Arthrobacter globiformis: one gene and its partner. The protein of the gene in region 1 interacts with the protein of each later gene in a pairwise test. Links are inferred from orthologs where the notes say so. Each region holds a gene or a part of one and is shown on either strand. Other genes may lie near its edges. The genes, in order: QFZ33_RS18765 and rlmB.

The links.
Region 2: the proteins of QFZ33_RS18765 (region 1) and rlmB interact in binary tests that used the Escherichia coli proteins (3 or more experiments, as listed by UniProt). The link is inferred for Arthrobacter globiformis from one-to-one orthologs.

The regions. Positions count from the first base shown.
Region 1 is NZ_JAUSXI010000001.1:4,043,415-4,050,238, reverse strand. Bases 1-2,910 are described here. They hold QFZ33_RS18765 (NAD(P)H-hydrate epimerase), read left to right. Parts: upstream 1-645; coding sequence 646-2,175; downstream 2,176-2,910. Other genes in these bases: glgX (glycogen debranching protein GlgX), read left to right, coding at 2,287-2,910; QFZ33_RS18770 (holo-ACP synthase), read left to right, coding at 278-625; glmS (glutamine--fructose-6-phosphate transaminase (isomerizing)), read left to right, coding at 1-273. Also shown: more of glgX, read left to right, coding at 2,911-4,689; treY (malto-oligosyltrehalose synthase), read left to right, coding at 4,686-6,824. UniProt on the Escherichia coli protein: Bifunctional enzyme that catalyzes the epimerization of the S- and R-forms of NAD(P)HX and the dehydration of the S-form of NAD(P)HX at the expense of ADP, which is converted to AMP.
Region 2 is NZ_JAUSXI010000001.1:1,129,223-1,135,898, reverse strand. What follows is about bases 1,397-4,158. They hold rlmB (23S rRNA (guanosine(2251)-2'-O)-methyltransferase RlmB), read right to left. Parts: upstream 3,398-4,158; coding sequence 2,396-3,397; downstream 1,397-2,395. Other genes in these bases: cysS (cysteine--tRNA ligase), read right to left, coding at 3,490-4,158; QFZ33_RS05335 (carbon-nitrogen hydrolase family protein), read left to right, coding at 1,415-2,224. Outside these bases: glycogen debranching protein GlgX, read right to left, coding at 1-1,300; more of cysS, read right to left, coding at 4,159-4,944; QFZ33_RS05320 (hypothetical protein), read right to left, coding at 4,977-5,303; ispF (2-C-methyl-D-erythritol 2,4-cyclodiphosphate synthase), read right to left, coding at 5,403-5,915; ispD (2-C-methyl-D-erythritol 4-phosphate cytidylyltransferase), read right to left, coding at 5,939-6,676. UniProt on the Escherichia coli protein: Specifically methylates the ribose of guanosine 2251 in 23S rRNA.

The DNA of each region.
Region 1 (6,824 bases):
CCTCGCGGCCGCGATTCGCTGCACTCCAAGGTGGTGTCCAACATCCAGGAGATCCGGGCCCGCGGTGCCCGCACCCTGGTGATCGCCGAGGAAGGCGACGAAGCGGTCCGGGACTACGCCGAGCACGTCTTCTACGTCCCGGAAACCCCGACGCTGCTCATGCCGCTGCTGACCACCGTGCCGCTGCAGATCTTCGCGTGCGAACTTGCCGCCGCGAAGGGCTACGACGTGGACCAGCCGCGCAACCTGGCCAAGAGCGTCACAGTAGAGTAAGCCCATGATTGTTGGCATCGGCGTAGACGTAGTGGACATCGAGCGCTTCGGACGGCAGCTGGAGCGCACCCCCGGACTCCGGGACCGGCTGTTTGTGCCGGCCGAACGGGAGCTGAACACCCGCTCCTTGGCGGCGCGGTTTGCCGCCAAGGAGGCTGTGGCGAAGGTCCTGGGCGCGCCGGCCGGCATGAACTGGCAGGACTGCTGGATCGGGCTGGACCAGAACGGACCGACTGTCCAGGTCAAGGGAACGGTGCTCGCCGTGGCCGAAGCCAAGGGCGTCAAACGGTGGCACCTGTCCATGAGCCACGACGGCGGCATTGCCACGGCCACCGTCCTGGCCGAGGGCTGATCCCGGACCGACTGACCAAAATGATCAGCGCCTATACCGGAACCCAGATCAGGGAGGCTGAAAAGCCCCTGCTGGATTCAGGTATGGGCGCTGTTCTCATGCAGCGGGCGGCCCGCGGCATGGCCGGCGCCGCCATCGCGGAACTGCGCAGCCTCGGCCGCCGCCTGTACGGCTCCAGCGTTGTTGTCCTGGCCGGCAAGGGCAACAACGGCGGCGACGGCCTCATCGCCGCCGCGCACCTTGCCGGACGGGGAATGCGGACGACGGCGGTGCTCGCCTCCGCCACCGCCCATCCCGACGGTCTGGCCGCCTTTCGGCGCGCCGGCGGCCGGGTGCTGGCGCTGACTGACGCGAACGCCGGCGAGCTGGCAGCGATGGCCGGCAGGGCCGACGTCGTTATTGACGCCCTGCTCGGAACCGGCGCCCAGGGCGGACTCCGGGGAGAAACGGCGGAGCTCGTGTCCCAGCTTGCCGGTGGCACCCACGGCCTCGTGGTGGCGTGCGACGTGCCCAGCGGAGTGGATGCGGACACGGGCGAGGCCGCCGGCCCCGTGCTGCCCGCCGACATCACCGTTAGCTTCGGCGGGGCCAAAGCGGGTCTGCTGGCGGACCCGGGAGCGGATTTTGCCGGCCGGGTAGAGGTGGTCCAGATCGGGATCGAGGAGTCGCTCCCGTGGCCCGCCCTGCGCCGCCTGGAAGCCGCCGACCTGGCCGTCTTGCTCCCAGGGCCCGCGCGGCGCGCCCACAAATATTCGCGCGGCGTCCTCGGGGTGGTGGCGGGTTCCCCGGCCTACCCCGGCGCCGCCGTGCTCGCCTGCCGCGGGGCGCTCTCCGCCGGCGTCGGAATGGTCCGCTACGTCGGGCCGCCGGAGGTCTCCGACCTCATCCGCCACAGCTGCCCCGAGGTGGTCTGCAGCACCGGCACCGTGGCAGAAACCCACGTCCAGGCCTGGCTGGTCGGCTCCGGCATGGACGGCAAGGACGAGGAAGAGATGCAGCGCGTGCGCGACGCCGTCGACTCCGGCCTGCCCACCGTGGCCGACGCCGGTGCCTTGCCTGTCCTGCCGGACGTGCTGGCCCCGCAGGTTGTCCTGACGCCGCACGCCGGTGAGCTGGCCACCCTGCTGCAGCGCCTCGGCGCCGACATGGACCGCGAGGCTGTCGAAGCCTCCACCCTCGCCGCTGTGCGCCGCGCCGCCGGCCTGACTGAGGCCACCGTGCTCCTGAAGGGCGCCAGCACGCTGGTGGCGTCGCCGTACCAGGATTTTTACAGCCAGTCCGAAGGAACGCCCTGGCTGGCCACCGCCGGAAGCGGTGATGTGCTGGCCGGAATCATCGGTGCGTTGCTCGCCCAGGTGGGGTCCGACGTCGGGCGCTTCCGGGGGCTGGGAATCGATCCAGACGAACGCTGGGCGGCCATTGCCGCCATGGGGGCAAGCCTGCACGGACTGTCCGGAGCGGCGGCTGCAGCCGGCGGCCCGCTGACAGCGGGGCGGATTTGTGACGCGCTACCCGAAATATGGGGTAAAGTCAGCATGCTTAGTAATTAGCGTGTGGGTCACGTAATTGTCATATCCACCCGCTACGGTAAGACCAAGTTCCGTGCAGGTAGTGCGTGAAGACCTGTTGGACAGAGTGTTGGACGAGGTATAGGAGCACGAATGGAAATCTGGCCCGGATCGGCTTACCCGCTGGGAGCCACGTTTGACGGTACCGGAACCAACTTTGCATTGTTCAGCGAGCACGCAGAAAAGGTGGAACTCTGCCTCTTCGACGACGAGGGGACCGAAACCCGGGTCACGCTCCGCGAGGTGGACGGCTATGTGTGGCACTGCTACCTGCCCCAGATCCAGCCAGGGCAGAAGTACGGCTACCGCGTCCACGGTCCTTACGACCCCGACAACGGGCAGCGCTTCAACGCCAACAAGCTGCTCCTTGACCCGTACGCCAAGGCAGTCGCCGGCCAGATTGACTGGGATCCCGCCCTGTTCTCGTACAACATGGGCGACCCTTCATCCAAGAACGACGCCGATTCCGCGCCGCACATGATGATGGGCGTGGTCATCAACCCGTTCTTCGACTGGGACAACGACCAGAACCTGCGCATCCCGTACCACAAGTCGGTCATCTACGAGGCGCACGTCAGGGGGCTCACCGAGCTGCACCCGGAGATTCCCGAGGAGCAGCGAGGCACGTATGCCGGCGTGGCACACCCGGCCGTGATCTCCCACCTGCAGAAGCTGGGCGTCACCGCGATCGAGCTCATGCCCGTGCACCAGTTCGTCAACGACGGCACGCTGCAGGAGAAGGGCCTGAGCAACTACTGGGGCTACAACACCATCGGCTTCTTCGCGCCGCAGAACACCTACAGCTCCACCGGCGACACCGGCCAGCAGGTCCAGGACTTCAAGGCGATGGTCCGTTCGCTGCACCGGGCCGGCATTGAGGTCATCCTCGACGTCGTCTACAACCACACCGCCGAAGGCAACCACCTCGGCCCCACCCTGAGCTTCAAGGGCATCGACAACGAGGCCTACTACCGCCTGGTGGAGGACGACAAGCAGTACTACATGGACTACACGGGCACCGGCAACACCCTGAACGTCCGCCAGCCGCACTCCCTGCAGCTGCTCATGGACTCGCTGCGCTACTGGGTCACCGAGATGCACGTGGACGGGTTCCGCTTTGACCTCGCCGCCGCTTTGGCCCGCGAGTTTTACGACGTCGACCGGCTCTCCACGTTCTTCGAACTCATCCAGCAGGATCCAGTGGTGTCCCAGGTCAAGCTCATCGCCGAGCCGTGGGACGTCGGGCCCGGTGGCTACCAGGTGGGCAACTTCCCGCCGCAGTGGACGGAATGGAACGGCAAGTACCGCGACACCGTGCGCGACTTCTGGCGCGGTGAACCTGCCACGCTCGGCGAGTTCGCCTCGCGCATCACCGGCTCGGCGGATCTCTACGAGCACTCCGGCCGCCGCCCCGTGGCGTCCATTAACTTCGTCACCGCGCACGACGGCTTCACGCTGCGTGACCTGGTGTCCTACAACGAGAAGCACAACGACGCCAACGGCGAGGACAATAAGGACGGCGAGTCGCACAACCGCTCCTGGAACTGTGGAGCGGAGGGCCCGTCGGACGATCCCAAGGTCCTGGGGCTCAGGGCGCGGCAGCAGCGTAACTTTATCGCCACCATGCTCCTCTCGCAGGGCGTGCCCATGATCCTGCACGGCGACGAGATGGGCCGGACGCAGCAGGGCAACAACAACGGGTACTGCCAGGACTCCGAGCTGACCTGGGTCAACTGGGACAGCGTGGACCAGCCGCTCATCGAATTCACGGCGGCCGTCAACTCACTCCGTGCCAAGCACCCCACCTTCCGGCGCAGCCGGTTCTTCGACGGCCGGCCCGTACGGCGGGGAGAAGGCGAGCGGCTGCCGGACATCGTATGGCTGGATCCCGACGGCAACCTCATGTCGCCGGAGGACTGGGACAGCGGCTTCGGCCGTTCCGTGGGAATGTTCCTCAACGGCGACGGCATCCAGGGCCACGACAGCCGTGGCCGCCGGATCACGGACGTGAACTTCCTGCTGTACTTCAACGCGCACGACGGCGACGTTGAGTTCACGCTGCCGCCGGACGAGTATGCACCGGCCTGGGACGTCATCATCGACACAGCGGGTGAAGGCGCGGACTCTCAGCCGGCCACCGCGGGCAGCCTGCTGTCCGTCGCCGCGAAGTCCCTGGTGGTGCTCCGCGCCCACAGCGCCCCGGAGGAGGAGCCAGACCATTCCGTTGCTGCCTCGCTGGCGGCGCTGACCCAGACGGCCACCACTGAGACCGCGACGCTCACCGCACCCGCTCTTCCCGAGCCGGCAAAGACGAAGAAGCCGGCTGATCCGCCTGCAGGGTCTGCGGCTGAGCCTGCCGCGGAGCCCGCTGCTGAGCCCGCTGCTGAGCCTGCGAAGGCCGCGGAGGAGCAGCCGGCGGAGAAACCGGTACGAAAGCCTGCCGGTCGGCGGAACGGGAATTCCAAGGCGGGCAAGCCGGCAGGAGAGGGCGCATGAAAACGCCAGTCTCCACGTACAGGCTTCAGATCAGACAGGGATTCACGCTGTTCGACGCCGCCGAAACCGTGCCGTACCTGCACTCGCTCGGCGTCGACTGGGTCTACCTCTCTCCGGTCCTGACCGCCGAGCAGGGCTCTGACCACGGGTACGACGTCACCGATCCCTCCGCAGTCGACCCCGAACGGGGCGGCCCGGAGGGCCTGGCCGCCGTTTCGAAGGCGGCCCGCGCCGCCGGCATGGGGGTGCTGATCGACATTGTGCCCAACCACGTCGGCGTCGCTACGCCGGTGCAGAACCCCTGGTGGTGGTCGCTGCTCAAAGAGGGGCGCCAGTCCCGGTACGCGGAAGCGTTCGACGTCGACTGGAACCTTGGCGGGGGGCGCATCCGGCTCCCGATCCTCGGCAGCGACGATGACCTGGACCAGCTCGAAATCAAGGACGGGGAGCTGCGGTACTACGACCACCGCTTCCCGCTGGCCGACGGCAGCTACACCGAAGGCGACTCCCCGCGCGACGTCCACGCCCGGCAGCACTACGAACTGATGGGCTGGCGGCGCGCGGACAACGAGCTGAACTACCGCCGCTTCTTCGCGGTGAACACGCTCGCCGGCGTCCGCGTGGAGATTCCCGCCGTCTTCGACGAGGCACACCAGGAGGTGGTGCGCTGGTTCCGCGAGGGGCTCGCGGACGGCCTCCGGATCGACCACCCGGACGGCCTTGCCGACCCCGAGGGGTACCTGAAGCGGCTCCGGGAAGCCACTGGCGGCGCCTACCTGCTGGTCGAAAAGATCCTCGAGCCGGGGGAGCAGTTGCCCGCCAGCTTCGAATGCGAGGGCACCACGGGCTACGACGCCCTCGCAGACGTCGACCGGGTTCTCGTGGACCCTAGCGGGCAGCCAGCTCTGGACCGGCTGGATGCCTCGCTGCGCGGCGGCGAGCCTGCCGACTACGAGGACATGATCCGCGGAACCAAGCGCCGGATCACCGACGGCATCCTCCACTCGGAGATCCTGCGGCTGGCCCGACTGGTTCCCGATGACGCAGGCGTTTCGATTGACACCGCGGCCGACGCGATCGGCGAAATCATAGCCGCCTTCCCGGTCTACCGCACGTACCTGCCGGAGGGAGCGGAGATCCTGAAGGAAGCCTGCGAGCTTGCCGCGCGCCGGCGGCCGGAACTCGACGAGGCCGTCCAGCTTTTGCAGCCGCTGCTGCTGGACACCGACCTGGAACTTGCCCGGCGCTTCCAGCAGACCTCCGGAATGGTCATGGCCAAGGGCGTGGAGGACACCGCGTTCTTCCGCTACAACCGCCTGGGCACCCTCACGGAAGTGGGCGCCGACCCCACCGAGTTCGCCGTGGAGCCTGACGAGTTCCATGCCAGGATGGCCCGCCGGCAGGCGGAGCTGCCGCTGTCCATGACCACGCTCAGCACGCACGACACCAAACGCAGCGAGGACACCCGGGCGCGGATCTCGGTCATCTCCGAGGTTGCCGGCGAATGGGAGAAAGCCCTGACCCGGTTGCGCGAGCTGGCTCCGCTGCCGGACGGCCCGCTGTCCGCGCTGCTATGGCAGGCCATCGCCGGTGCCTGGCCCGCCAGCCGGGAGCGCCTGCAGTACTACGCGCTGAAGGCCGCGCGCGAAGCCGGAAACTCGACCAACTGGACCGATCCGGACCCTGCGTTCGAGGAGAAGCTGGCCGCCGCCGTCGATGCCGCGTTCGACAACCCTGCGGTCCGGGCTGAAGTCGAGTCGCTCGTGGAATTCCTGGAACCCCACGGCGCCTCGAATTCCCTGGCAGCCAAGCTTGTGCAGCTCACCATGCCCGGCGTCCCGGACGTGTACCAGGGCACGGAGTTCTGGGACCGGTCGCTGACAGACCCGGACAACCGGCGCCCGTTCAGTTTCGACGACCGCCGCGCCGCGCTGGAGCAGCTTGATGCCGGCGACCTGCCCCCGTCATTCACAGACGAGCGGACCAAGTTGCTGGTGACCTCGCGGGCGCTGCGGCTGCGCCGGGACCGGCCCGAGCTGTTCACCGGCTACCGCCCGGTCCAGGCCAGCGGCCCCGCCGCCGGGCACCTGCTCGCGTTCCACCGCGGCACCGCGGCAGCGCCGGGTGCGATGACC
Region 2 (6,676 bases), 2.9 Mb from region 1 along the record:
CGCGGCCTCCGTTGTCGAGAGCGGCACGGTCCGCCACCCAGAAGGAGCGCACGGCGTCGCGGTAGTGGTCGTTCCAGTCCACCCAGCCGCTGGGGAACCGGCCGGTCTGCCAGCCGCCGTAGCCCACGTCCCACGGTTCGGCGATCAGTTTGACGCGGGAGAGCACCGGGTCCGCGGCGACCGCCACGAGGAAGGGGTGATGGGGATCGAACTCGTTGGCTGCGTTCCTGCAGAGCGTGACAGCCAGGTCGAAGCGGAAGCCGTCGATATGGAACTCGTCCACCCAGTAGCGCAGGGAGTCCAGCACCATTTGGATAACGCGGGGTTCGCCGAAGTTAAGCGTGTTGCCACAGCCTGTGGTGTCAACGTATTTTCCGTTGCCGTCGGTGCGGTAGTACTTCTGCTCGCCGAGGCCCCGGAAGCTCAGGGTGTGGCCGTCGGGCCCGCCTTCGGCGGTGTGGTTGTAGACGACGTCAAGGATGACCTCGACGCCGGCCGCATGCAGCAGCTTGACCATTCCCTTGAACTCGTCCTGGACGGCCTGCGGGCCGGCTTCCTGGGCCGACTTGGTGGCGTACCCGGGGTACGGTGCAAAGAACGCTGCCGTGTTGTAACCCCAGTAATTGGTGAGGCCGAGGTTCTGGAGGTGTGGCTCGTCCAGATGGAAATGCACGGGCAGCAACTGCAGGGCTGTGATGCCGAGACCGGTGAGGTGCTCGATCATCGCGGGGTGGGCCATGCCGGCGTACGTGCCGCGCAGGGCCTCCGGGATGTCCGGATGGAGCATGCTCTGTCCGCGGACGTGTGCCTCGTAGACGATGGTGTTGCGCCACGGTGTATTGGGCTTCTCGTCAGCGGCCCAGTCGAAGTCGGAAGACATCCTGACGCTGGTCAGGAATCCGTCGCGTTCGTCGACGGCCCGGCCGTAAGGGTCCAGCAACAGCGGTTGCCGGCTGCCGCCGTCGTCGTCGTCAAAATCAACCGTGGGAACCGCAAGCGGCAGGACCTCTTCGCCCTTGGGGGCTGCGCGGAAGCCGTACCGTGAACCCACGGGGAATCCGTCCACCACGCCGTGGTGGACGCCATTCGGAAGGCCGGACAGGGTCTGAAGGCGCCAGCTTTGGCCGGGCGCCTGGTAAGCCACCTCCAGCTTGGTGATGTCGGGCGCATAAACGGCAACTCTTGCACGGCCGCCTGATGCCCCGTCTCCGCCGGGAACTTGGCGCGCCTCGCTGACCCCGAGGGGAAAGGCCTGGGAGTCGTCCACCGTCAAGGCTGTGTCTAAAAGAGGCTTTACCATCAATTAAAGCTTATCTGTCACAGCGAAATAGCTGATCTATTCCGGCATGTTACGCATGCCGGAACGTGGCGGTACCGCTGAACGCTGTAATGACGCACCGACGTGGAGGTTTTCGTGAAGATTGCATTGGCTCAAATCATCACCGGAAGGGACGTGGCCGGGAACCTCACCGTGGTCGAGGAATATGCCCGCCGCGCCAAGGAAGGGGGCGCCAAGATCGTCGTTTTCCCCGAGGCCACGATGCGGGCATTCGGCAATTCCCTGCTGGACATCGCCGAGCCTTTGGACGGCCCTTGGGCCAGCCGCGTCCGCTCGATCGCTGACCAATTGGGGATAGTAATCGTTGCCGGAATGTTCACCCCAGGTTCATCGCCGTCCGAAGGGCAGACGAAAGTCCGCAATACGCTGCTGGTGGCCGGGCCGGGCGTGGACGCCAGCTACGACAAGGTGCACCTGTTCGATGCCTTCGGGTTCCTGGAGTCGGACACCGTGGACGCCGGGACCGGGCCCGTAACGTTCGACGTCGGCGGCATCACCTTTGGTTTGGCCACCTGCTACGACATCCGCTTCCCCGCCCTCTTCACGGCGAACGCTGATCGCGGAGCCGTTGCCAACATCGTCTGCGCGTCCTGGGGTTCCGGCCCCGGCAAAGTTGACCAGTGGCAGCTCCTCGCCCGTGCCCGCGCCGTGGATACCACCACCTACGTCCTCGCTTGCGGCCAAGGCGATCCCGCCACCCAGGGCATCGAACCCCGGGGCGCGGCGCCCACGGGCGTGGGGCACAGCGCGCTCGTCTCGCCTTTCGGGCAGGTCCTCGAAGAGCTCGACGGCGCCCCCGGCCTCCTGTTCGCCGACCTGGACCCCGCTCTGGTCAAGGAAGCCCGCACCAAGCTCCCGGTCCTGGCCAACCGCCGGGAGTTCTAGGGGCAAAACCCCTTCCTCAGATCCTGCAGGAAAAACACTGACCCTCCTGCAGATCCTGCCGCTTTAAACGAAACGCTTCCGCACTCAGGTGCGGAAGCGTTTGCCGTTTCCCTGCGAAAGGTGAGGAGGCGTTTGCCGTTTCCCTGCGAAAGCTGAGGAAGGTTTGCCGTGTTACTTGGCGGCGCGCTGGCGGGAGACTTCGTAGAGGGAGATGCCGACTGCCATGGAGGCGTTCAGGGATTCCATGGCGGAGTCGATCGGGATGGAAACGATCTGGTCGCAGTTCTCCCGGACGAGGCGGCTGAGGCCCTTGCCCTCGGAGCCGACCACGATGCACACGGGTTCGGTGGCAACGGTGAGGTCCGGCAGCGAGACGTCGCCGTCGCCGTCGAGCCCCAGCACGAAGACGCCCATGTCCTTGAACTGCTTGATGGCGTTGTTCAGGTTGGAGGCTCGGGCCACGGGAACGCGGACCGCCGCGCCGGCGCTTGTCTTCCATGCGGCAGCCGTGACGCCCACGGAGCGGCGCTCAGGGACGATGACACCGTGGCCGCTGAACGCCGAGACCGAGCGGATGATCGCGCCGAGGTTGCGGGGGTCGGTGATGCCGTCCAGGGCAACGAAGAGGGGTGCGTTCGCGATGTGCCCCTTCTTCCAGCCTTCCACTGTCTCTTCGGCCAGGTCGTAGGCGTCCTGGTACTCGTACGGCGGAATCTGCAGCACGAGCCCCTGGTGCACGGCGTCGTCGGTCATCCGGTCCAGCTCGGGCTTGCCGGTTTCCAGCAGCGGAATGCCCCGTTCGGCGGCGATCTTCAGCGACTCCTTGACGCGGTCGTCCATCTCGATGCGGATGGCCACGTGCAGCGCCTTGGCCGGAATGCCGGCGCGCAGGGCCTCCACGACGGAGTTGCGGCCGGTGACGACCTCCTCGGTGGCACGCCCCTTCGGGCCCGACCGGGCACCGGCACTGCGGGTGCCGCCGGCACCAGCGGGTCGCTTTGCTGCGGAGCGATCCGCGAGCTGCTTGTTCTTGTGCGCCTTGTGGTACGGGCGGTCCTCGGCCTTGGGGGTTGGCCCCTTGCCTTCGAGAGCCTTGCGGCCGTGGCCACCGGTTCCGGTGGTGGGGCCCTTCTTGAGCTTGCGGACTGCGCCCGGGCGACCTTTGTTGGCCATGAATTCCACCCTTGGTTGTATTGAGTAAGTCTGGACTCCAGTCTACTGACTGGCCTCAAATCGTTGACCGGGCGGGCGCTGAGCCCCGGAGGCTAGCCGCGCTGCAGGCTCCAGGTGGCGCCGTCAGCGTTGTCTTCGACCAGGACGCCGGCCGCCGCGAGGGTGTCCCGGATGGCGTCGGAGGCAGCCCAGTCCTTCTTGGAACGGGCCTCGGCGCGGGCGGCGAGCTGCGCTTCAATGAGCGTCCCGAGCGCACTGGTGGCCTGGTCGTCGACGGCAGGCTGCGCGGCTTCGCTGATGCCCAGAACCCTGAGCATGTCAGTGACGCTGGCCAGGGCCTGCCGCGTCGCCGCCAGGTCGCCATCAGTGAGGGCTGAGTTTCCGGCGCGGACCGTGTCGTGCAGCGCCGCAAGGGCCTGCGGCACGTTGAGGTCGTCGTCCATTGCAGCGGCGAACGCCTCCGGAACGGTGCCGTGGCTGCCAACCAGCAGGGCGCCGTCGTTGGACAGCGCGCGGACGGCGCGGGCGACGAAACCGTCAATGCGTTCGACGGCGGCCGCGGCCTCCTGCAGCGACGTCGGCTGGTAGTCCAGCACCGAGCGGTACTGTGCCTGGCCCAGGTAGTAACGGACCACGCGCGGCGGCGCGATTTCCAGCATCTCGGCCGGGCTGACGGTGTTGCCGACGGACTTGGACATTTTTTCGCCCTGGTAGGTGACCATGCCGTTGTGCATCCAGAAGTTCGCGAAGCCGTGGCCGGCGGCCTGGGACTGCGCCATCTCATTTTCGTGGTGCGGGAAGCGCAGGTCCAGGCCGCCGCCGTGGATGTCGAATTCGGTGCCAAGGTATTTAGTGACCATCGCCGAGCATTCGAGGTGCCAGCCCGGACGGCCGGCCCCCCACGGCGAAACCCAGCTCGCCGTCGTCGGCTCCCCCTCCTTGTAGCCCTTCCAGAGGGCAAAGTCGCGGGGGTCCTTTTTGCCGCGCGGGTCGGCGTCCGCGGCACCCTGCATGTCATCGATCTTCTGCCGCGTCAGCGCGCCGTACTTGTTCCAGGAGCGCACGTCGAAGTAGACGTCCCCGGAGCCGTCGAGGGCGGGGTACGCGTGCCCGCGGTCGATGAGCTGCTGGATCAGTGCGTGCATTTCCGGGATGTGGCCGGTTGCCCGCGGCTCGTACGTTGGCCGGGACACGCCGAGGGTGTCGTAGGCCTTGAGGAACTCCTGCTCGTAGCGGTAGGCCAGCGCCCACCATTCCTCCTCCGGCACGGCGCCGGGCTCCTGCTCGAAGTCGGGATGGAAGGATGCCTCGGACTTGGCGAGGATCTTGTCGTCGATGTCGGTGACGTTGCGGACCACCGTGACGCGGAAGCCGCGGTACTCAAGCCAGCGGGTGAGCTGGTCGAAGGCGATGGCGGAGCGGATGTGCCCCACATGCGGCATGCCCTGCACGGTGGCACCGCAGTAATACAGGCTTACCTTGCCCGGTACCAGGGGAACGAAGTCGCGGACTTCGGCGGATGCAGTGTCGTAAAAGCGCAGGGTCACCGCTCCAGATTAGCCGATGCCAATGTCCCCGCTTACCTGCAGACTTCGCCGATCCGGTTGTTCTGCTTGGCGAGTTCAGCCGTCTGCTCCGAAGTCTTGTTTCCCAGCGAGGTACCGGCCACTTGCTTCATGATGTCGGCCATCTTCTGGATGGGGTCGGCGACGTCCTGTGCCACCTTGTCCGCGACTTCCTGGTAGTGCTTGGCGATCTGGTCTGCCTGCTGCTGCTGGTTGCCCGTGGGCTTGAACGTGTCGCCCTGCAGGAACTTGCAGCTCTCCTCCACGCTCATGCGGGGGCTGCCGGCACAGCCGGCCAGAAGCATCCCTGCGATCACGACGGCGGGAAGCAGCTTTTTCACGGCGGGTCTCCTGGGATTGCGGTACGGTGCTTATTCCAGCGTAGGCGATTTGGCTGCAGGTGCGGACAGCCGCCCTGCAGGCCGGTTACGTCGGGGCAGCTATGCCGCCGGGTAGACCAGGGCCGTGGCCACTGCGGAAATGCCTTCGCCGCGGCCGGTGAAGCCGAGGCCGTCGCTGGTGGTGGCCGTAACGCTGACCGGGGCTCCTGCGGCCTCGGTGAGGACGCGCTGGGACTCTTCCCTGCGCGGGCCGAACTTGGGCCGGTTGCCCACGAACTGCACCGCGATATTGCCGATCTCGAAGCCCGCTGCCCTGACGATCCTGGCTGCTTCGGCCAGAAGCGTGACTCCGGAGGCCCCTGCGAATTCGGGCCGGTCTGTACCGAAGTGAGTGCCCAGATCGCCGATCCCGCAGGCCGAGAACAGTGCGTCGGCGGCGGCGTGCGCCACGGGATCGCCGTCGGAATGGCCGGCGAGGCCCCGCTCCCCCTCCCAGAAAAGCCCGCCCAGCCAGAGCGGCTGCGGGTCGCTGTCCGGGGCAAAGGCGTGCACGTCGATGCCGATGCCTGTCCGGGGCAGGAGTACCGGGGTCCGCGAAGCGTTGTGGGTCATGGCGCCTTCCGTCATGTGGTTTGTCAGCCTTCCACCCAGCGGGCGCCGAGGGGTCCCTCGAGCAGGCCCTCGGCGATGATGAGGTCCAGCGGTGTGGTGATTTTCAAGGACTGGCTGGCTCCACGGACGGCGTGCACCGGCACGCCGAGAAGCTCCACCAGCATGGCGTCGTCGGTCACCGCGGCGGCCTGGCGCTCATCGAAGCCCGAGGCCGCTTCGTGTGCCTGCCGCAGTACGGAGACCTTGAAGCCCTGCGGGGTCTGGACGGCCCGGAGCTCCTCACGGGGGGCGGTTCCGGTGACGAGTTCTGGTGCGATGTCCGTGGCCGGGCCCTCGGTGGCGGCGACCGTCTTGACGGTATCCACCACCGGAATCACCGGAATCACCGCGTCGGCGCCGGCAGCCAGAGCCTGGGCCACCCGGTGGAAAACCTTCTCCGGCGTCAGGGCGCGGGCGGCGTCATGGACCAGAACCGCTTCCGTGCCGTCCTCGATGGCGGCCAGAGCGGAACGGACGGAATCCGCCCGGGACGCCCCGCCGTCGACCATGGTGAGGACCGGGCCGCCGTCGACCAGCTCCACCTGGAAGTCTTCGCAGAGCCGGCGGAGTTCCTCATCACCGGCCGGCAGCGCGATGCAGACCTGGCTGGCAATGCCTGCCGCGACGATCCCGCGGAGCGCGTGCATCAGGATCGGTTCACCACCCAACGGCACGGCGGCCTTCGGCATGCCATACCCCAGCCTCTGCCCGGACCCGGCGGC